3 regions of the Mitsuokella sp. AF33-22 genome follow, and region 1 is predicted to be linked to each of the others. Evidence: riboswitches for the same ligand, from Rfam matches in the RefSeq annotation. Region 1 holds a riboswitch; each other region holds the start of a gene.

Region 1 (7,451 bases):
CGCGAGTTTGCAGGCCTCGCCGATGTAGGCGACGCTGCTCTTCGTCTTGCTCTCGCCCGTGAGCAGCAGGATCTCTTCCATGCCGCTCCTGGCGATGACCTGCATCTCATGCTCGATCTCCTCTGGCGTCAGCTGCAGGCGCTGGATGTCGTTGTAGCAGTTAAAGCCGCAGTAGACGCAGTAATTCTCGCAGTAATTGGCGATGTAGAGCGGCGTGAAGAGATAGACCGTGTTGCCGAAATGGCGGCTCGTTTCGAGCCGCGCACGCCTTGCCATCTCCTCGAGCAGGGGCTGCGCGGCAGGCGACAGCAGGGCCTTGAAATCCTCGACGCTGCAGATGCGGTGGTCGAGCGCGCGGCGGACGTCCTGGATCGTGTAGGCATCGGGATCGTAGGCGTTCATGGCCGCGATGACCTTCTCGCGCACATCGGAGCGGATCTCTTCCATATCCGGCAGATAGGCCATGGGGTCCGTGCGGCACGAGGGATCGTGCTCAAGGCGATGTTTCTTGGCGAGTGCCGCCTCGCTCAGGCGGCTGGAATCCACGAGGAACTGATTCTCTTTCATGACTGCCACCTCCTCAATTGCGCAGGAAACCCGTCAGCGGGTCGGAAGCCTCGGCGCCGCGGCTCAGCACGCGCCCGAGCCCCGCAAGGTACGCCTTGCGGCCCGCCCGGATGGCGTCGCCAAAGGCCGAGGCCATGAGCGGCACATTGCCGGCCGTCGCGAGCGCCGTGTTGGCCATGATGGCCGCCGCGCCCATCTCCATGGCCTCGCAGGCCTGTGACGGCGCGCCGATGCCAGCGTCGACGATGATCGGCAGGTCGATCTCATCGATGAGGATCTGGATGAATTCTTTCGTCGCGAGTCCCCGGTTCGAGCCGATGGGCGCCGCAAGCGGCATGACGGCGGCTGCACCGGCCGAGACGAGGTCGCGCGCGGCGTTGAGGTCGGGGTACATGTAGGGCATGACGATGAAGCCTTCCTTCGCGAGGATTTCCGTGGCCTTGATCGTCTCGTTGTTGTCCGGCAGCAGATACTTGGAGTCGCGCATGATCTCGATCTTCACGAAATCGCCGCAGCCGAGCGCCCGCGCAAGGTGTGAGATGCGCACAGCCTCGTCTGCCGTACGCGCGCCCGACGTGTTCGGCAGGAGCGTGATTCCCTTTGGCACGTAGTCGAGGATGTTTTCCTTCTCCTTCGTGTTGGCGCGGCGCACGGCCACCGTGATGAGCTCGGCGCCGGCATATTCGACCGCCGCCTGGATGAGCTTCAGGGAGTACTTGCCCGAGCCCAGGATGAAGCGCGAGTGAAATGTGTGGCCGCCGATGACGAGCGCATCGTTCTCGTTTGCCTCCTCTTCGCTTGCCCCCGAGCCGCCGCCCATGAAGCAGACGACCTCGACCTCATCCCCATCGCTGAGCACCGTCGTATCGTAGGCCTCGCGCGCGAGGATCACGCCGTTGTGCTCCACGGCCACGGCCCGCCGGTCGTAGCCGGCCTCCGCCAGATAATCCGCCACGCTCAGGCCCTCTTTCGCCTGCGGCTCGCCATTGATTCGTACCATCTTGCATCCTCCTCCGAAAATCACAGCTCCCCAACGTCCCGGCATGCTCAAAACGCCACCAGCCCAGACAAAAAGGGAGGCAACCTGACTCTGGTCGTCTCCCTGTACATGCAGAAACATCGCTCAATCGCATTTCCTGCGCATCCCTACGTTGGCATTATCCAAATCAGGTTCCCGGGTCGGAGTCACGAACTCCCTCTCAGCCTGCTTTGACGCCGCGCGCTGCGGCCGCCGGGCAAGCTCCCCGTGTCTATGGAATTGTAAAATCCTTAAAACGCTTTCTATTATAGACGAAACGATACAGAATTACAACCGTTTCCGCGAAAAAACGCCTGCTTTACACGAGATAGGGCGCAAGGACGGCCTGCCAGTCCGCGAGCGGCGTACGGCGCACCGTCTCGTGGAAGGCCTCGCCTGCCCCGCGCACGGCGAAGTAATGCGCGACGAGTGCGCAAAGTGCCGCGAAGAGCTTCGCATCTGCCACGCGGCCCATAAGCGGCTGAGCGTAGGCCGCATCGGGGCCGAGCGAACCGCCCACCTGCACGGTGTAGACGGGCGTCACCTCGCCGTCGACCTTCGCGCGGCCGCCCGTCAGGCCGATGTCCGCGATCTGCGGCTGCGCGCACGAATGGAAGCAGCCCGTCAGATTGATGCGCACGGGCACGTCGGCCGCGGGGAACGCCGCATCGAGCGCCTGCGTCAGCTGCTGCAGGCGGTCCTTCGTCTCAATCGGCGCGAAATTGCAGTAGGCATTGCCCGTGCACGATGACGCGTAGCCCGAGAAGAGACCCGGCTGCAGCGGATAGCGCGCGAAAAGCTCCTCGGCAAGCAATGCGTCGAGGCGCTCAGCGGGGATGTCGAGCAGGATGAGGTTCTGCGAATTCGTCGTGCGCAGGCGGCCCGTGCCGTAGGTCCTCGCAAGCCCCGCAAAGACGCGCAGGTCCGCGGCCTCGATGTGGCCCTTGGCGAGATGCACGCCGACATACGAGAGCCCCGGCTGCTTCTGTGCGTGGACGCCGTAGAAGCGGCCGTACTGCCACGGCGCCGTGATTTCCTCGCCGCCAGCTTCGAGTGCTCCCGTCTGGGCCGTGATCTTCGCAGCCACGGCGCAGATGCCAAGATCCGCGACGAGGTATTTCAAGCGGCAGTGATTGCGCTTCTCGCGGTATCCTTCGTCGCGAAAGAGCGTCGCCACGGCCTTGGCGACCGGCAGCACCTCTTCGGGGCGGATGAAGAACGGCAGCTTCTGCGCGAGGTACGGCTCCGCCGAGAGGCCGCCGCCCACGTAGGCGTGAAAGCCCGTCTCGCCCGCGCGCCGGGCCGGCACGAACGCGAGGTCGTTGATGCGCGCGAAGCCGGCGTCGTGCGGATTTGCCGAGATCGACACCTTGAACTTGCGCGGCAGGTTCGAGAAGTCGCGGTTGCCGAGGAAGAAGCGGTACGTCTCCTCGACGAGCGGCGTCGTGTCGAGAAGCTCCTCGGGATCGACGCCCATGAGCGGATTGCCGAAGATCGTGCGCGGCACATCGCCGCAGGCCTCGACGGAGCTCAGGCCAGCCTCCGCAAGGGCGCGGCGGATGACGACGGCATCGCGCAGCGTGATGTTGTGGATCTGCACGGCCTGGCGGATCGTGATCTGCACCTCATCCCTGCCGTACGCGTGCGCGAGATCCGCGAGCACCTCGGCCTGCGCGGCCGAGAGCGTGCCCGACGGCAGCTTGACGCGCACGAGGAAATGGCCGTCGCGCGGCCGCTGCGCGTAGATGCCGGCCCATTTGAGCCGCTCGACGTCGCCGGGGTCGAGCTCCGAGAACGCTTTGCCGGAAAGCGCCTCGATCTCCCCGAGGATGTCGAGGCCGTCCTTTTCCTGTTTCCACTGCTCATTGCGGTTGCTTGTCACTGCTGTCATCTTCAATCTCTCCTGTTCATCTGGTTTTCCATGCAAAAAAATGGAGGTCCCGGCACACAAACGGTGCACAGGAACCTCCATTCTTTGGTCAGTTCGCTATGAATACCATTACGATACCATACGAAGGCCAAACTGTCAATCCTATTATTCCTATAATTTCACTATGAATTTGCCAGACCGTGCCTCAGCGGCGGCCGAATGCGAAGATTTTGACGAACAGGAACGTGATGGGCACGCCGAGCACGGCCGCGATGAGGAAGCTCACGAGCGACGGCAGCCCGAGCCAGTTGTAGAAGACGAACACGATGATGTTCTGGATGATGTAGTTCGGCACGTACGACAGGAAGAACTTGACGTAGCGCGCAAGCGTCAGATGCGTTGGGAAGACGAGCCAGCCGTTGAGGATGTAGGCGTTGATGTTGCTCAGGAGGTAGCCCGCGTTGAACGCGATGTTCGCGTTGCCGAAAAGCGGCGTCAGGAGCTCCGCGAGGAAGCTGCAGAGGAACGTGTTGATGCAGCCGACGACGAGGAAGAGCAGGAACTCGCGCGAGAGGAAGTGGCGCTTGAGCGTCCCGAGGTCAAACTGCATGGCCGTTCACCTGTCCCTTCGCTGCACCTGCCGGCGGGGCAAAGCCCGCGGGAGCCGCCTCCCCGCAGTCCGCCGGCTTGCCGCGCTCGAGGAGATAGAGCGGACGGCGCTTCGTCTCCTCGTACGTGCGGCCGAGATACTCGCCGATGATGCCGAGGATCATGAGCTGCAGCCCGCCGAAGAACGCGACGCACGCGATGATCGTCGGCCAGCCCGCCACGGTATCCTCGCGCACGAATGTCTCAAACAGCACGTGCAGGAACAGGACGACGCTGACCATCATGCTGAAGAAGCCGACGTAGAGCCCGATGCGCAGCGGGAACGTCGAGCACGTGAAGACGCCGTCGACCGCGAGCCGCCACATCTTGCGCGGCGAGAACTTCGAGACGCCCGCGTAGCGCGGCGGCGCCGTGAAATGCACCTGCTTCTGGCGGAAGCCCATCGAGCCCACGAGGCCGCGGATGAAGCGCGCGTGCTCGCGGTAGCGGCGGAACGCGACGACGACCTTGTGGTCCATCAGGCGAAAATCCGAGCCGCCCGGCTGCACGGGCACCTCCGAGATGATGTTGAGGAATTTGTAATACGAAGCCGACGTCGTGCGCTTGAGCCACGAAGCGTCCTCCGTTGCCTCGCGGATGGTCTGCACGACCTCATACCCGTCCTCCCAGTCGCGGAGCAGGGCCGGGATCATCTCGGGCGGATGCTGCATGTCGCCGTCCATCGTGATGACGACATCGCCGTCCGCGTGGTCGAGGCCGCACGTCAGCGCGAGCTGATGGCCCGAATTGCGCGCGAGCAGCATCGGCTGGACGCGGCAGTCCTTCTGCTCGAGCTCGTGCAGGATGGCGCGGCTCTTATCGGCCGAGCCATCGTCGACAAAGATGAGCTCCCAGGCGTAGTCCGGCAGCTTTGCCATCTCGTGGCAGACGGCCTCATAGAAATGGCGCAGATTGGCTTCTTCATTATAGACGGGCACGACGATTGAGAGCGTGTGCTTCGGTGTTTCGTTAATGGCTGACATGATGACTGGCTTCCTTTCCCTCAGGTCCTGTTCTTCGCGGTTCCCGCGTCATTTCGCGGGCGGCAGGACCACTTTGATGATGAGCATGCCGTTTTCCTCGCCGACCGTCTCAAATGTCCCCTGCGGCAGCTGCTCCTTGAGGTAGGCCTCGCGCGGCACCTCACAGAGCACGAAGAACGGCACCCCCGCCGGCAGGTCCTCATAGGCAAGGAATGGCATGACATTCTTGGCATTCCAGCTGAGTCCCGAAGGCTTCACGCGCTCCATGTCGGCACGGTGGATGAGCTCGGGGATATTGCCGCCGTAGTAGAAAACCGTCGAGGTCCTGTACCGGATACGCTCTACATTGTAGTCGCCGCAGTTAACGACGAGGGCATCATCCACATTAAGATTCCTTAAACTTGCGGCGATCGCGCGCCCCGACTGCTGACCGCAGAGCGGCACGGCCACGGCGAACGTCAGCACGAGGTAGAGGCACCAACAGGCGGCCGCGAGCCGTTTGACGAGCACGGTGCGCTCCTTGAGGAGCCGCGCGGCGAGGATGGCCATCGGCAGGAACGCCGGCAGGGTGTACGTCACGTATTTCGTCGCCATGCACTGGAAGAAGAGGTGGATGATCACGGCCCAGGTCAGGAGGAATACGGCATGCTCGCTCCAGCGCCGCGCATAAAGATCGCGCCACGTCTTCTTGACGCGCCAGAGCACGAGGAATGACCACGGGCAGAAGCCCAGCAGGAAGATGACGATGTAGTAGAACCAGACGTCGTCGCGCGCGTGCTCCGAGACGGTCGCGCGCAGGAAATTTTGCACGCCGAAGAAGTTCGTGATGAATTCCATGCCGTGCAGGCGGTACATCAGATAATACCAGCTGCCGCCCACGACGAGGAAGACGGCAAGGCCCGGCAGCCAGCCGAGGTGCAGCAGCTCGCGGGGCTTTCTGCGCAGGCACAGGAAGACGAGCATGATGAAGCCCGGCAGCAGGAAGCCAATCGGCCCCTTCGTGAGCACCGTGAGCCCCGAGAACAGGAACGCCAGCAGGTAGTACCGGCGACTGCCGCTGCGGTAGCCCAGGTAGAAGGCGATAAGCACCGAATTGAAGAAGAAGATGAAGGTCATGTCGGTGATGACGGCCTTCGAGAGGTAGAAGAACGCCGTCGTCGTCGCGAAGATCAGCGCGGCGAGGAAGGCCGTCGCTCTATCGTAAAGCTTCTTCGCAAAATACCAGACCTGCAGCACGTCGAGCACGGACACGACGGCCGGAAAGAAGCGCGCGGCGAATTCATTGACGCCGAACAGGCTGAAGCCCGCGAGCAGCTCCCAGTAGAAGAAAATCGGCTTGTCATACCAGAAATTGCCGTAAATGCGCGGCGAGATCCAGTCACCGGCTGCAAGCATCTCCTTGGCCGTCAGCGCGTAGTTTGATTCCACCGGATCCGTAATGGCCAGCAAGTGATTGCCAGCAAACACCATGATGACGACGCCGAGCAGCGCCAGTGCCTGCTGCTGTTTTCTCATAACCTTCTCTCCCATCCCTTTGCCTGTCCACATAAAAAGGGCGGCCCCCAGATACCTGGATACCACCACGCACCGGGCGCCGAGCCTTTTGCAAGCAAATTCTAATCTTGTATACTCTCCTTAGTATAATGGCCCGTCTGCCGTCTGTCAATGCAAGGTGCTTCCCTCCCTCTTTGCCCGTGCCCGGCCATGTGGTACAATAAAGCCAAAAGGGGGTATTCACATGAAATTCACCATCATCGGCGCGGGCGGCACGGGCGGCGTTCTCGGCGGCTATCTCGCCCATGCCGGCAATGACGTGACCTTCATCGCGCGCGGCCGGCACCTCGCGGCCATGCGCGAAAAGGGCCTGCTCATCCGCACGAATCACCGCGGCGACATCCTCGTGCCGAACGTCAGGGCCTGCACCATGGAAGAGTACGAAAAAAGCGGCGACACGCCCGACGTGCTCTTCGTCTGCGTCAAGTACTACAGCCTGCCCGATGCCATCGCGCTCGCAAAGCACTGTGCGGGCAAGGAGACGCTGATCATCCCGATCCTCAACGTCTTCGGCTCGGGCGCCGTCATGCAGGAAGAGCTGCCCGGCCTCACGGCGCTCGACGGCTGCATCTACGTCTTCGCCAAGATTGCAGAGCCCGGCGTCATCGCGCAGCCGCAGTCCATCCTGCGCGTCTTCTACGGCTTCCGCCCGGGACAGCCGCAGACGCTTGCGAAAAAGGCGCAGGAACTCGAGGCCATCATGCGCGCGGCCGACATCCACGCGCATTTCACGGATCAGATCCAGCGCGATGCCCTGACGAAATTCAGCTTTGTCTCGCCGATGGGCGCGGCCGGCCTCTACTGCGGCGCG
Region 2 (7,451 bases), on a different contig from region 1:
CGTGCCGATTTTCGGCTGCACGACGCATCAGTTCCTGCGCTTCCGCCTGCGCCTTGAGTACGCGCCGATTTTCGCGCCGCTCGACGCGCTGAGCCGCAGCCTCGTCAAGGACGGCCATACAATCCTCGCAAAATTCATCCCGGCACCATAATATCCGTACAAAAAAGGGCTCCCGCATGATTGCTCATGCAGGAGCCCTTTTTATACGGCCACTTGTGTCAGCCGCACAAGTTTAATCTTCCACCGTCGCCTTGACCTGCGTCGTGAAGGTGAAATCATGTCCATCGTAGCCGATCTCGACGGTATCGCCTTCCTGCACGTCGCCGCGGATGATCTTCTTGGAAAGTGCCGTTTCAACCGTATGCACGAGCAGGCGGCGCAGCGGACGGGCACCGAAGTTCGGGTCGAAGCCCTGATTGGCAAGTGCCGTCAGTGCCTCATCGGTCCAGGCAAGGGAAATCTTGACCTGACGCTCCAGGCGTTCGCCGAGGCTCTTGAGCATGATGGCGGCAATCTTCTTGACCTGTTCCTTCTCGAGGGCCTTGAAGACGATGATGTCATCGACACGGTTGAGGAATTCCGGACGGAAGTAATCCTTGAGGATATCCTTGACCGCAACCTTTGCCTCCTCATAGCTCTTGTTGAGGATCTCATGCGAGCCGAGGTTCGACGTCATGATGATGACCGTGTTCTTGAAGTTGACGACACGGCCCTTGCCATCCGTCAAGCGGCCATCGTCGAGGATCTGCAGCAGCACGTTGAAGACATCGCGGTGTGCCTTCTCGATCTCATCGAGCAGGATGACGCTGTACGGACGGCGGCGCACGGCTTCCGTGAGCTGCCCGCCTTCATCGTAGCCGACGTAGCCCGGAGGCGCGCCGATGAGACGCGATACGCTGTGCTTCTCCATGTACTCCGACATATCGATGCGGATCATGCTGCGCTCATCATCGAAGAGGGCTTCTGCCAGCGTCTTCGCGAGCTCCGTCTTGCCGACGCCCGTCGGGCCGAGGAAGATGAACGAACCGATTGGACGGTTCGGGTCCTTGATGCCGGCACGCGCGCGCAGGATGGCTTCGCTGACGGCCTTGACGGCTTCATCCTGGCCGACGACGCGGTCGTGCAGCACATCTTCAAGATGCAGCAGCTTCTCGCGTTCGCCCGTCAGCATCTTCGTCACAGGGATGCCCGTCCAGCGGCTGACGACCTTGGCAATGTCCTCCTCGCCGACTTCCTCCTTGAGCAGGCGGTCGTCCTTGGATTTGGCCGCGATGATCGCTTCCTCCTCCTTGAGTTTCTTCTGGAGTTCCGGCAGCTTGCCGTACTTGAGTTCCGACATGCGGTTGAGGTCGTACGCACGCTCGGCTGCTTCCATCTCGCTGTTCACACCGTCAATTTCCTTCTTGATGGCGCGCACGCGCAGGATGGCATTCTTTTCCGTCTCCCACTGCTTCTTGAGTTCCGCTTCCTGCTGCTGCAGGTCAGCCTTCTCTTTCGTGATGCGGGAGAGCTTCTGCTGCGAAGCTTCATCCGTCTCCTTCTTGAGTGCCTGCTCCTCAATCTCCAGCTGCATGATCTTGCGGCGGATCTCATCGAGCGGCGCCGGCATGGATTCAATCTCCGTGCGCAGCTTGGCAGCGGCTTCATCGACGAGGTCGATGGCCTTATCCGGCAGGAAACGGTCGGAAATGTAGCGGTCGGAAAGCGTGGCAGCTGCGACGAGCGCCGCATCACGGATGCGCACGCCATGATGAACTTCGTAACGTTCCTTGAGGCCACGCAGGATTGAGATCGTATCCTCTACGCTCGGCTCGCCGACCATGACCGGCTGGAAGCGGCGCTCGAGAGCCGTATCCTTCTCGATGTACTTGCGGTATTCGTTGAGCGTCGTCGCGCCAATGCAGCGCAGCTCGCCGCGCGCCAGCATCGGTTTCAGGAGGTTGCCGGCATCCATGGCGCCTTCCGAGGCACCGGCACCGACGACCGTATGAAGCTCATCGATGAAGAGCAGGATCTGTCCTTCCGACTTGGCGATCTCATTGAGTACGTTCTTCAAGCGTTCCTCGAATTCGCCACGGTACTTCGCACCGGCGATCAGAGAACCCATATCGAGTGAAAACAGCGTCTTGTTCTTGAGGGATTCCGGTACATCGCCCGCCACGATGCGGCGTGCGAGGCCTTCGACGATGGCCGTCTTGCCGACACCCGGCTCACCGATGAGCACCGGGTTGTTTTTCGTCCGGCGCGAAAGGATCTCGATGGTGCGGCGAATCTCCTCGTCGCGGCCGATAACCGGATCGAGCTTGCCGGCACGCGCCGCAGCCGTCAAATCGCGGCCGAATTTCTCGAGGGATTTATAGCCCTCTTCCGGATTATCCGTCGTGACATTCTGTTTGCGGTTCTTCTTGATGGAAGCCTGGATGGCCGATTTCGTCAGATGGAACTGACGGCAGATATCCTGCACCTCGCTGCTGCCGTCCGTCACAAGGCCCAGCAGCAGATGTTCCGTCGAAACGTAATCGTCCTTCATGGATTTAGCATATTCCTCGGCGCGGCCGAGCACGCGGACCATGTCCATGCCCATGCCGAGGCGGTCCGTGCCCTTGACACTCGGGATCTTCGCGAGTTCCTGCTCGAGTCTTGCCTTGAGCATCGGCAGATCTGCCTGGCATTCCTCAAAGATCGTCGCGAGCAGCCCCTCAGGTTCCTTGGCCAGTGCCAGGAGCACATGGGCCGACGTGATTTCCTGATGATATTTCATGGCCGCGATCTGCTGAGCGGATTGCAGGGCCGCCAGCGTCTTGGCTGTGTATTTTTCTTGTCCCATAATCGTATCCTCCATAATCGCTCTGTCTGATTTTCTGATTCTTGCGGAGCGGCTTTCGTCCGTTCCTGAATCTTATTATAGCGCAATAAGTCAAAAAGTCAAATACTTTTTCGACTTTTTGACTTATTTTTTCAAAATTTTTTTGGAGGGCAATTCACAGGCAAAAAGCTCAGGATTTTCGCCAGATGGACACCATCTCTTCCGCTGCCCGGCCGGGATTTTCAGCTCCCGCCACGGCGCTGACCACGAAGAAACCTTCGACGCCTGTCGCCTTGAGTGCAGGCAGATCGCAGGCCTTGACGCCGCCGCCCACGACGACGGGCACCGGGCTGATGCGGTGAAGCTCCGTGAGCTCTTCAAAGCTCCGCGTGATCACGCGCCCATCGGCCCCGCGGCCGCAGTCGCGCTTCGTCGGCGTCTCGTGCAGCGGCCCCGCGCCAAAATAATCGATATCGGATGTATCGGCATGGCGGACGTAATCGAGAAGCTCATTCGTGCGGGCGGAGAGGCCGATGACCGCACGCTCGCCAAGATACTTGCGGCAGACACTCACGGGCACATCGCTCTGCCCCACATGGATGCCATCCACCTTGATGCCCTGCTCACGTGCGGCCAGCACGACATCGAGACGATCATCGACAAGCAAGGCCACCGCGTCCTCCTTGTGGAGCTCCTGCAGCACGCAAGCCGTCTCGCCACACAGCTTTATGAGCTCCCTTGCCGATGCCGTCTTGGAACGCAGCTGCAGGCACGTAAAGCCGTGGCTGACCGCCGCGCGGATAACCTCTGGCACCGGCCGCCCGAGTGTGTTCTCCGGCCCCACGACAAAATACGCAGAGATATCGAGTCGTTCACGCATATTCACTTCGCATCGCTTCCTTCCTGATTTTCCTGATTCACCTGATTTGCCTGGTTCGTCTTTGCCATGGCAATCTTTTTCTCCATGCGTTCCAGCTTGCCATGCATCATATCCCGATAACCCGGACGGATGTCCGCCTTCAGGACCACCTCCGTGCGGATACCGCGGTCGGCCAGCACCATCGTGGCCTTCTTCACCACGGCCATCACCTCATCCCATTCGCCTTCAATTTCCGTGAACATCGAATTGGTGCGGTTCGGCAGTCCCGATTCCCGAATAACCTGCACGACCTCGCCGACATAAGACGACATTTCCTCACCGGTTCCACACGGAGCAATGGCCACCGCAATCAGCGCATTCATCGTAAAGCCCCCTTTTCATGTCATCGATTCATATCATATAGAACGGATTGTCCGCGACCTCCTCGGGCTTCGCCTGATAGAGCTCATCAAGAAAATAAGCGGCGAAAGTGCCCGGTCCGCCGGCACGCTGTTCGGCTTTCTTCCCGGCGAAATTGTACGCCTGCACAGCCGCCAGCGCCGCGAAAAACGGCGTGGTCACAGCGGCGTAGACGGCTGCCACGCCGCCAAGGGAACAGCCGGCACCCGTGACCTTCGTGAAAAGCTCTGAGCCGCCCTCGCTCATGACCGTTGTCGTGCCGTCCGTCACGAGATCGAGGGGGCCAGACACGGCCGTGGCACCGCCTGTGAAGCGGGCCAGCGATTCGGCCGCCAGCTTCGCCTCGCGCACGCTGTCCGTCGCATCGACGCCGCGCACGCCGTCAGCCGCCATGCCCGAATCGAGCTGCCAGAGATTCGCGAGCGCAATGATCTCCGACGCATTGCCGCGCACGATGGCCGGTGGCGTCTGGCGGAACGCAAGCAAAAGATCCCGCCGCATGCCGCCGAGTCCGATGCCAACGGGGTCGAGCACCCAGGGATGATGATGATCAGCCAGGCTGTGCGCCGTCAGCGGCAGCGTCTTCTCGTAGATGGGCAGCAGCGTCCCCATGTTGATGTACATGGCACTACCGAGAGCCGCCATGCCCGTCCCTTCATCGGGCAGATAGACCATGGCGGCTGAACCGCCGGCCGCCAGCTGCGCATTCGCCACGAAATTGATTGTCACTGAATTCGTGATGGATGGCACGAGCGGCGTCGTCTCCTTCGCCTTGCGGACGGCCAGGAGAACGCCCTGCTTGATTTCTTCCAGTTCCATATCTATCACCCTTGCCTTTCTTTCTCCAGGAGCCCCGGCGTCAAAAAGAGCCCGCCTGCCGGCGAGCTCCGAATGTCTTTGCTCCCTTCGCGAGTCTTGACTCCACAGGTTCTAAGGGTCAGGCCATGCCTTCTCAACACCGAGGTGTCCCCCTGCAAATAATCGATATGCGATTTTACTTGACGTCTGCCTTCTTGCCGGCAGGCGCGGCGTTTGCATTGGCCGTGCCGGCCTTGATATCACGCGCACTGGCCAGGATCTCAGCGGGGACCTGCACATCCTCGAGCTCGTTGAAGTCACGGCCCTTGAGGCTCAATTCCACCGTGCTGTTTTCGAGAACCTTGCGGTACGAATCCTTATCCTCGCGCGTCATATCGCTGCGCTTCAGATAGATAAGCCCCGCCTTGCGGATGGGCTCCGTCAGATTGGCGTGGAAATCCGTCAGCGTGTTCTTCTCCTCATCGATGGTCACCGTATACGTGAAATCCGGCACATTCTTAAGGATTGACTCCAGCGTTTTCTGCATGTCGGCATTGGCGAGGTTCGGGTGCTCATTCTCGAGATAAAGCTTGCCGAGGGCCTTGCCATCCACCGTCACGAGGTACGTCTGTGCCGCTCCTTCCTTCACGCCGAACTGCACATCCTTCGCAAAATCCATGAAGCCGTTGCGGAAAGCCGCCGTCCAGAACTCGTTGACCGTCTTGTCCATTGGCTGGCGCTTCGTCACGGATTTCTCCCATTCGCCATGACCGAGACGGCAGTAAAAGGCCGTGGCCTGCTCCGACTCGCGGATGTAGTAGGCGAGATCGCGCTCAAATTCCGGCGCGCCCGGCAGCGAAAAACCGATGGCCATCTGCCCCTTTGCGCGCGTGTACGGCTCGGATACAAATGAGATGCCGCTCGTAAGCGTGGCACTGCCCTTCGGCGTCGTCGCCACCAGCGACAAATCATACGTCCCGTTCTTGACTTCTGCCAATTGATCGAAAGCCTTATCCAGCGAAGCCCTGGCATCGAGCGGCACCACCGTTTCGGCAGGCGCTGCTGCCGGTGCTGACGGTTCAGCCGTTGCCACGGGTTCTGCAGCTGCAGGTGCCATCGAGGCTTCCCCATAGGGAGCCAGCCACAGGGACAGTGCCAGCAAAGCAGCGGCCATCCCCTTTCTCTTGGACATCATAAGGCATCTTCCTCCTCCCGGTTCCAGTCAGCGGCCATCATGCAGACAGGCAGCAGCTGGAATAGTCTTCCCCATTACGGGATGTTTCTTTATGTTATTCCCCGGTACCGGGCAAAAATCCTGCTTGCTGCACATGATTTCTAAAAGAAACCCAAACGATTTCCAGGAGGTGCTAAAAAAGTGCTTAGATATTCAGGAAAGATGCGCAAGGAAGTTCTGCATCATCGTCTTCCCCGTCGGCGTCAGGATGGATTCCGGATGGAACTGGATGCCCTCGATGTCCATCTCCTTGTGGCGCACGCCCATGATTGTGCCATCGTGCAGCTCACTCGTGACTTCGAGGCAGTCGGGCAGCGTCGCACGGTCGATGATCAGTGAATGATAGCGGCCGACCTCGATATCCTGTGGCAGGCCGGCATAGAGCCCCTTGCCGTTGTGATGCAGCGGCGATACCTTGCCGTGAATAATCTCGCCCGCACGCACGACCTTGCCGCCGAAGACCTCGCCGATGGCCTGATGGCCAAGGCAGATACCGAGAATTGGCACCTCGCCGCCGAGCTCGCGGATCACATCCTCGCTGATGCCGGCGTCCTTCGGCACGCCGGGCCCCGGCGAGATGACAATGCCCTCGTAGCCGCGACGCCGAACCTCCTCCACTGTCGTCTTGTCGTGGCGGATGACCTCGACCTCGGCCCCGAGCTCCGACAGGAGCTGGTAAACGTTGTACGTAAAGGAGTCGTAGTTATCTAAAAGCAACAACATCGTTTTCCACCTCCTCTACGACCTCAAACAACGCCTTTGATTTCTGCAGGATTTCCTGGTATTCCTTTTCAGGAACGGAGTCGGCGACGATGCCGGCTCCCGACTGGATGATGGCGGTGTCGTCGTTCTCGATGCGCATCGTGCGCAGCGTGATGCACATATCCATGTTGCCGCAGAAATCCATGTAGCCGACCGTACCCGAATACGAATTGCGCGGCACGGGCTCGAGCTCATGGATGATCTCCATGGCGCGCAGCTTCGGCGCGCCGCTGACCGTCCCCGCGGGGAACGTCGCCTTGAGCACATCCATCGGCGTATACCCCTGCTTGAGCTTGCCGACGACCTCCGACACCATGTGCATGACATGGCTGAAATACTCGACCTGACGCAGCTTCGTCACGCGCACGCTGCCCGGCTCGCTGATGCGGCCGATATCGTTGCGTGCGAGATCGACGAGCATCGAGTGCTCCGCACACTCCTTGACATCCTTCTGCAGGCCCTCCGCGAGCGTCTTGTCCTCCTGCGGATTCCTGCCGCGACGGCGCGTGCCGGCAATCGGGTACGTGTAGACCGTATCGCCCGATACCTTGACGAGCATCTCCGGCGAAGCG
Region 3 (7,451 bases), on a different contig from region 1:
ATGCGTTTTTGTATGCGGACGTAAGTTCACATGATGTTCATCGGCATACGCCTGCATATCCGCTAGATTTTTGCGCAATTTCTGCTCATCAATAAGCAAGGACGGAGTATCCAGATCGGTATAATACATAAAGCAGCCCTCCTGATAGAAAAAAATATTTTATATATAAAATATTATATAGCAAAGGTAAAAATTTAACGCCCTGCGGTCTGTTCTTTTTTGCGAAGTTCGTCTAGGTAGCTGTAAACCGTGACTTTCGTGATGCCCAGACGCTTGGCGACCTGCTCGATACTGCCCTTCACCTGAAAGATGCCTCGCTTCTGCATAAAGCGTATCTTCTCCATTCGTTCTTCCCTTGTCAGCAATCTCACATCGCAGCCAGCGAGGATATTATCCACGAGCGACATGACCATATCCTCGACCCGGCTGACTTTTTTGTCGTCATGTGCAGCCGAAGGTGCCGGCGGTGCGGGCATCAAGGACTGCAAGAACGCAATCTGCTGCTGGATCTTTGTCGTGTCCAGATTGATGCACATGGCTCCAATCAGACAGTCCTCGTCATCGCGAATGAACAGCGAAGACGAACGGATCAAATGGCCATGCTTATGAAAATAATCATTGACTGCATAATCCTGTTCGGGACCGTCCGCCTGCATGACCTCTCGCACCAGGTGCTCAATCCCCTGTCCGATACAGCGTCCCGTCACCTGGCCATTGGCTACATAAACCACCGAATGTTCCGGAACGGCAAGATCATGTAAAACAACTTCACAATCCTCCCCAAATGTAGAGGCCAGCATATCAGCCAGGGGAATATATCGTTTCAACAACGGATGCATGGCATTCACCTTCCTTTTCCTCTTCCTGTTTTATTATATAATATTTTATTCAAACAATCAATTTGTATAAAAATTTATATGTCAATTGTAATCCTATCCATATTCGCGCTGTACCTTTTTGCAAAGTATAATGCAAAGCAGCACAAAAATAGGACTGGTTCGAATCATTAAGATTCTTTCCAGTCCTTTGCTTTCAATGGTGGAGACAAGGAGGATCGAACTCCTGACCTCTTGCATGCCATGCAAGCGCTCTCCCAGCTGAGCTATGCCCCCGAAGGTGTTTTGTTTGTCGTTTCGCTTAACGACAGATATTATTATACGGTACTATGCGGATATTGTCAACACACTTTTTAAAAATAAATTCATTTTTTCACCCGCTTCTGCCATGCGGCATTTCCCCTGCTTTTACCCAAGGTGACGATGTGATATAATTTTGATGGACTCATCTTGCGGCCCCGCACAGCGGCCGCCCATCCATCTGCTGATACCGTATTTAAAAAAGGAACTGTACTATGCACCTAAAGACTTATCGAACATCCATCCTGCTGGGCATCACCTTCACGATCCTTCTGTCTACGTTCTGGTTCCTGCCGCAGCTCGCCTTCATCATCTTTATCTCGATGCTCCTGCAGCTTCTCCTGACGCCGCTCGTCGACCGGCTCGAGCATAAACTGAACCGCGGGCTTGCGGCAGCCATTGTGCTCATCGGCTTCGTGCTGGTGGCCGCCGGGCTGCTCGTGCTGGTGTCGAGCACTTTCATCCCGACGTTTACACGCTTCGTCACCGATTTCCCACAGATCACCGAAAAGCTGCAGGAAGCACCATTCCTGCAGAACAATGCCTATCTGACGAATGAGCTCGACCAGCTCTGGGAGGAGCTCAAGACAGCGAGTGTCGATGCCCTGAAGTCCTCGCTGACCATCTTGCTGTCGATCTTCAATAAATTCATCGACATGGTCATCATCTTCTTCGTGACGTTCTACCTGCTGAAGGACGGCGACGACATCAAGGCGTACTGCGCGAGTCTGTTCCCACGGCGCGATTACAGCCGCGTGCTCGCGCTCTTCAACCGCATCCTGTCCTCGCTGCGCATCTACATCTGCAGCCAGCTCGTCATCTGCTCCATCACGGCCACGATTGTCCTGATTTATTACACTGCGCGCGACCTGCCGTATGCGTCGGTCTTCGCCATGGTGTCGGGCATCAGCGAATTCGTTCCGGTGCTCGGCCCGACTGTCGCTTCGGCCTTCGGTGTCCTGCTGACGGCCACGGTCGATCCCTGGATTGCCATCCAGACGGCCGGCTTCTACCTGATCCTGACGCAGCTCAACCACAACATCGTCTATCCGACGCTCATCGGCAAGTCGCTCGACCTGCATCCCGTGGCTATCATCCTCGGCATCGTGCTCGGCGGTGAGCTGCTCGGCCCGGCCGGCATGTTCCTCGCCGTACCATTCATCGTCATCTGCAAGCTTGTCATTGAGGATATCTACAAGGACCGCCAGGAAACCCAGAAACGCCTCAAGACGTCGCGCTGGCTCAGCAAGACGCACGGCGACGACAGCACTAAAAACTGAAACGGAACCGTCTCATACGAAAAAAGGACTGCCATGCCGCAGTCCTTTTTATGATTTTGGAAAACCAGCCGGCCTCAGATGCCTTCGCCGTCGAGACCTGTGAAGCGCTGCTTCTCCGTGCGTTCGATCTGCAGCAGCCGCCCATGACGGATGACGAGCACGAGCTTGCCGTACTGTAGCAGGCCGAATTCCTTGCGGATACGAGCGGCAATCTCCTGCAGGGCCGCCGGCGAATACGGGCACGTCCCTGCGCCGGCGTCCTGCCAGCAATCGAGGCGCCGTTTCTCATTCCACTCCACCTGCATGAGCACGCCATCCTGAGCCACGAGGATGATTTCCCCGTAACAGATGTTCCTGAGTCCATGAAGGATGTATTCCATAGCAAGCGCTGGGATTTCCCCCGGCTGCAGTTTACGGCCTGCCATTCTGATCGCCTCTTCTTTCTATCGGTGATTAAAACATACTAAACAAGTATGTTTAACTATAATATATTTATGATACTATAGGAAAATCCGTTTGTCAAGAACTGCCCTTTACAAAAACCGTTAGAAACATATACATACAGCGACTGTGCCCCCTTTTTGTGCATAAAAAAAGACTGCCGCACGAAACACGAATGCTTCGTGCGGCAGCCCTATGCCCCATACATGGATGCCGGCTGTCACAAACTCATTTGATGACCATGACCGGGATTGGCGATTCTTCGACGACCTTCTGACTGACGCTGCCGATCAGCGCGCCTTTGAACAGCCCCAGGCCGCGGCTGCCCATGATGATGAGGTCGCTGTGCTCCTCACCTGCCACGCGCAGGATGGCCTTCGGGATATTGCCCGTCTCGACATGCTTCGAGGCCTTGATGTCATCCGGCAGTTTCTCCCAGATGCGGTCGAAGACGATATGACTCGGGATGTCCTTATTGATGTTGCTGGCTACATAGACAAAGTCGAGATCTGCCTTGCACTTCTCCGCAAAGAAGATTGCCTCATCTACTGCTTTGCAGCCATTGACCGAACCATCAACCGGTACAAGGATTTTCTGTATCTTCCCCATAATAAAACCTCCAATCTAGGTTTGATTTCATTTTACAAGGAATATTTCGAGCCAGAGCGGTCAAAATCCTTCTTCCTGCCGATGTTTTTTGCAGAATTTCCTGAAAAGCTCCGCTTGCTCAGTCCTGGCACGGGCAGTCCGGCTTGTCAAAATACTTGTTGATGATCTCCACGGCACAGTAATCGCCGCACATCGAGCAGGCGCCTTCATCAGCCGGATTGCGCGCACCGCGTTTCTTCTTGGCAAGGTCCGGGTCGATGGCGAGTTCCATCTGACGGTTCCAGTCGAGCACCTTGCGGGCCTTTGCCATCTCGCGGTCCCATTCACGCGCACCGGGCACGCCGCGCACGAGGTCAGCAGCATGTGCGGCGATGCGCGTCGTGATGACGCCAGCATGGACATCCTCAATCGTCGGCAGGGCCAGATGCTCCGCCGGCGTCACATAGCAGAGGAAATCCGCGCCCGAAACGGCTGCGAGCGTGCCGCCGATGGCTGCGGTGATGTGGTCGTAGCCCGGCGCAATATCCGTGACGAGGGGGCCGAGGACGTAGAACGGCGCATGACGGCAGAGGCGTTTCTCCAGCTTCATGTTCGCCTCAATCTGGTCGTAGGGAACATGGCCCGGCCCCTCGACCATGACCTGGACGCCGCGCTTCCAGGCGCGGTCGACGAGCTCGCCGAGCGTGATGAGCTCCGTGAGCTGGCCGCGGTCCGTAGCATCGGCCGTGCAGCCCGGACGCATGCCGTCGCCTAGGCTGATAGTCACATCGTATTTCTCGCAGATGTCGAGGATATCGTCGTAATGCTCGTAGAGCGGGTTCTCCATCTCGTTGTGGAGCATCCAGCCGGCGATGAAGGAGCCGCCGCGGCTCACGATGTCCATGATGCGGCCCTGGCGGCGCATGCGCTCGATGGCGCTGCGCGTGACGCCGCAGTGGAGCGTCATGAAGTCCGCGCCGTCCTTGGCCTGCTGCTCGATCGTCTCGAGGATGTCGTCATCCGTCATCTCGACAACGGCGCCGTGTTCACGGATGGAGCGCACCGTTGCCTGATAGAGCGGCACGGTGCCGACCATGATGGGTGAATGCTCGATGATGCGCTGGCGCGAAAGGTCGATGTTGTTGCCCGTCGAGAGGTCCATGACGGCATCGGCGCCGCAGCGTACGGCTTCGTCAAGCTTCTCGAGTTCCGGCTCGATGTCCGGGAAGGTGCTCGACGTGCCGATATTGGCGTTGACCTTGACGCGCAGGCCCTCGCCGACGCCGCGCGGGCGCAGGTTCTTGTGGTTGATGTTGGCGCAGATGGCAATCGTGCCGTTGGCCACGCGTTCGCGGATGGTTTCCACCGGAATCTTCTCTTCCTCGGCCACGATCTTCATGGCATCGGTGATGCGGCCTTCACGGGCCTGCTGCATTTGTGTCGACATGGCTATTCCTCCTAAAAATAAAAGCCGCCCGGCGTACCGGACGGCAAAATTTGCTTTTGTCACTTCCCTACGCAGGTATTACCCCAACAGGTTCCAAGGGTCGGAAAATCCTCTCAGCCGCAAGCGGCTCCCCTAGTGAAATCGTCATATTGTGTTTGTTCTTGTTTATTGTAGCAAAAGGGTGAAAAAATAGCAAGCACTTCCTGTTATCATTATGTTGCGGATAAACAGGAGTTTATTTCGTCCAGGTATCCTCCCACACCTTCAAGGGTGTACCATCCATTCGGTTGCCTGTATTCATGCTGCTGGTATTGGTATAATCTATACCGCTCTGCTTTTGATTTTGAACCGTAGAAGCATCGCCACGATAATAATACGATGTATAGGAACCATTGCCGTTCGATACGATACGGACACCGGCCCAGCCGCTTTCCTGCTCGATGTTCATTTCGTACATCTTGAGTGAAGTTGACTGCCAGAGGCCTTCAAATCCGCCTGCAGCCATATAATCCTTCCCTTTGACCTTTACCGAAGACGACTTTCCTGGAGATGCTGCGCTTGAACCGCCATCGACATAATTCCCCTTTTTATTTTTGTCTTGCTGAACATCAATCTCAATCCATGCCCCTGAGTCCATCACGATATTGCCATTCTTGATGGCTTCGCGCAAAGCCTTGTCCAAGCGGTCCTGGATGCGCTGCTGTTTGGCTTCGTTGGAGCCATTGATTGCATTGCTGATGACTTCCGATACCTGGAAGTACGCCTCCCCAATGGCATCCGCCAGGCCGCCGTTGGCAAAGATTGCCGCGGCCACGCCGACCACGAAGGCCAGTATCAGCGCATACTCGACAATGCCCTGAGCCGCCTGGTCCCGGAGCTTCCTGCCAAGTCCCCTGAAAATCCTGCTCATATCCTCTACCTCTATCGTCTTGCTCATCTTGCCATGGAGCAAATGTTTTCGCTTTCGTAACGCTCTATCCATTATACGGTATCCGAACATCTTTTGCACTGAAAATTTTGAGCATCAGAAAAACCGGCTGACGAGCAGCCGGTGACAGGAAGAGATATGGTATCAGAGTCCGAGCAGGGCATCGAGCTTGGCTTTATCAAAGCTCACGACGAAATCCTTGCCGTTGACGGTCGTGACCGGCACGACGAGGTCGCCGGAGATCTTGTAGCATTCATCGCGGTCCTTGTCGCTGAGCTCGATGTTGTGCTCCTCAAACTCCACATGACGGGATTTGAGATATTTCTTGACCTTATCGCACCAGGGGCAGGTCGTGATCGAATAAACTTTTACCATAAGAGAACACTCCTTATCAGAAATCAAATCGTTTTACATGGAGGGACGGGAAACGGCTCAGTCCTCAAGCTGACGAATGTAGCGTTCGGCCAGCAGGGCAGCTGTCGTGCCGTCGGCTGCGGCCGTTGTGAGCTGGCGGATTTCCTTCTCGCGCACATCGCCGGCAGCGAAGACGCCCGGGATTTCCGTGCGGCAGTCCTCGCCGGCAGGGATGCGGCCGCTCTCCGTCAGGCGAATCTGCCCGCGGAAGAGTTCGGTATTCGGCACGACGCCGATGTTGACAAAAATCGCATCGGCCGGCAGTTCCTCGCTCTTGCCCGTATCTTTGTGCAGGACCTGAATGGCCTCGAGGCGGTTCTCACCGGCAAGCGCCGTGATTTCCGTCTGCAGCATGACCGTGACGGCAGGATTGGCATAAAGGCGTTTCTGGGACACTTCATCAGCCCGGAGATCCGAGCGGTGGATGAGATAGAGCTTCTTCGCATAGCGCGTCAGGTAGTTGGCCGCGTCGACGGCTGCATTGCCGCCACCCATGACGACGATCACCTTGTCCTGATACATATGGCCGTCGCAGAGTTCGCAGTAATGGATGCCGCGATCCTCATAGCGTGCAGCCTCCGGCAGCGGCATCTTGCGGCGCTTCATGCCCGTGGCCAGGATGACCGTTTTGGTCTCGTAGATATGTTCTTCCGTCTCGACGATCTTGGGGACGGCCGTGAGATCCACGCGCTTCACGAGGTCAAATTCATCGACCACAACGCCGACGGCCTCGGCCTGTGCCTGTACCGTCGCCATGAGGTCACCGCCCTTGACGCTCATGAAGCCCGGATAGTTCTCAATGCCTGCGGCATTGGCGATCTGCCCGCCCACAAGCTCATTCTCGAGCACGATCGTGCTGAGATTCGAGCGGCCTGCGTAGAGCGCCGCCGTCAGCCCGGCCATGCCCGCACCGATGATTACTACGTCTTTTGCTACCGTTTCCTTTGCCATTTCAATCCCTCCCGCTGTCGCGTTCCTTGCTTTGTTGACTTCATTGTATCAGAAAGACCACTTTGTCTCCGTTACTCGGTCACAAAGTGGTCAAAAAATCAAAATGGAATCAGGCAAAGGAGCGAATTTCCTGCCCGGTGATGCGCTGCACGCCCTGTTTCTCTTCGGCGCCAACATTGGCCATGCACGAAGCGACGACTTTCGTCGAGATGGGCGCCATGTTCTTCACGAGGCCAATGGCATTCAGGACCTGGATGGCCTTGACG

The links. A riboswitch is a leader RNA that binds a small molecule or an ion and turns the genes downstream of it on or off. The one in region 1 is predicted to bind thiamine pyrophosphate.
Region 2: linked by a shared signal. The riboswitch ahead of DWZ54_RS08595 (hydroxyethylthiazole kinase) and the one ahead of thiS (sulfur carrier protein ThiS) in region 1 are both predicted to bind thiamine pyrophosphate.
Region 3: linked by a shared signal. The riboswitch ahead of thiC (phosphomethylpyrimidine synthase ThiC) and the one ahead of thiS (sulfur carrier protein ThiS) in region 1 are both predicted to bind thiamine pyrophosphate.

The regions. Positions count from the first base shown of each region.
Region 1 covers NZ_QRQA01000006.1:130,637-138,087, forward strand. Annotated here, with positions in the region: gene thiH (2-iminoacetate synthase ThiH) at 1-567, opposite strand, end outside; gene DWZ54_RS05390 (thiazole synthase) at 581-1,387, opposite strand; partial or broken gene thiS (sulfur carrier protein ThiS) at 1,388-1,687, opposite strand; TPP riboswitch at 1,694-1,824, opposite strand; gene DWZ54_RS05395 (nitrite/sulfite reductase) at 1,905-3,476, opposite strand; gene DWZ54_RS05400 (GtrA family protein) at 3,661-4,065, opposite strand; gene DWZ54_RS05405 (glycosyltransferase family 2 protein) at 4,055-5,086, opposite strand; gene DWZ54_RS05410 (glycosyltransferase family 39 protein) at 5,135-6,601, opposite strand; gene DWZ54_RS05415 (ketopantoate reductase family protein) at 6,825-7,451, shown strand, end outside.
Region 2 covers NZ_QRQA01000012.1:24,312-31,762, forward strand. Annotated here, with positions in the region: gene DWZ54_RS08575 (polysaccharide deacetylase family protein) at 1-151, shown strand, start outside; gene clpB (ATP-dependent chaperone ClpB) at 233-2,827, opposite strand; gene DWZ54_RS08585 (thiamine phosphate synthase) at 2,997-3,686, opposite strand; gene DWZ54_RS08590 (MTH1187 family thiamine-binding protein) at 3,689-4,048, opposite strand; gene DWZ54_RS08595 (hydroxyethylthiazole kinase) at 4,077-4,904, opposite strand; TPP riboswitch at 4,970-5,068, opposite strand; gene DWZ54_RS08600 (hypothetical protein) at 5,080-6,078, opposite strand; gene DWZ54_RS08605 (aminodeoxychorismate/anthranilate synthase component II) at 6,271-6,840, opposite strand; gene trpE (anthranilate synthase component I) at 6,821-7,451, opposite strand, start outside.
Region 3 covers NZ_QRQA01000007.1:73,090-80,540, reverse strand. Annotated here, with positions in the region: gene DWZ54_RS05860 (alanine racemase) at 1-129, opposite strand, end outside; gene DWZ54_RS05855 (transcriptional regulator) at 195-839, opposite strand; tRNA gene DWZ54_RS05850 (tRNA-Ala) at 1,037-1,112, opposite strand; gene DWZ54_RS05845 (AI-2E family transporter) at 1,352-2,416, shown strand; gene DWZ54_RS11850 (YezD family protein) at 2,491-2,841, opposite strand; gene DWZ54_RS05835 (universal stress protein) at 3,086-3,466, opposite strand; gene thiC (phosphomethylpyrimidine synthase ThiC) at 3,585-4,892, opposite strand; TPP riboswitch at 4,940-5,036, opposite strand; gene DWZ54_RS11915 (Flp family type IVb pilin) at 5,128-5,802, opposite strand; gene DWZ54_RS05820 (glutaredoxin domain-containing protein) at 5,965-6,195, opposite strand; partial or broken gene DWZ54_RS05815 (NAD(P)/FAD-dependent oxidoreductase) at 6,253-7,194, opposite strand; gene DWZ54_RS05810 (NAD(P)H-binding protein) at 7,295-7,451, opposite strand, start outside.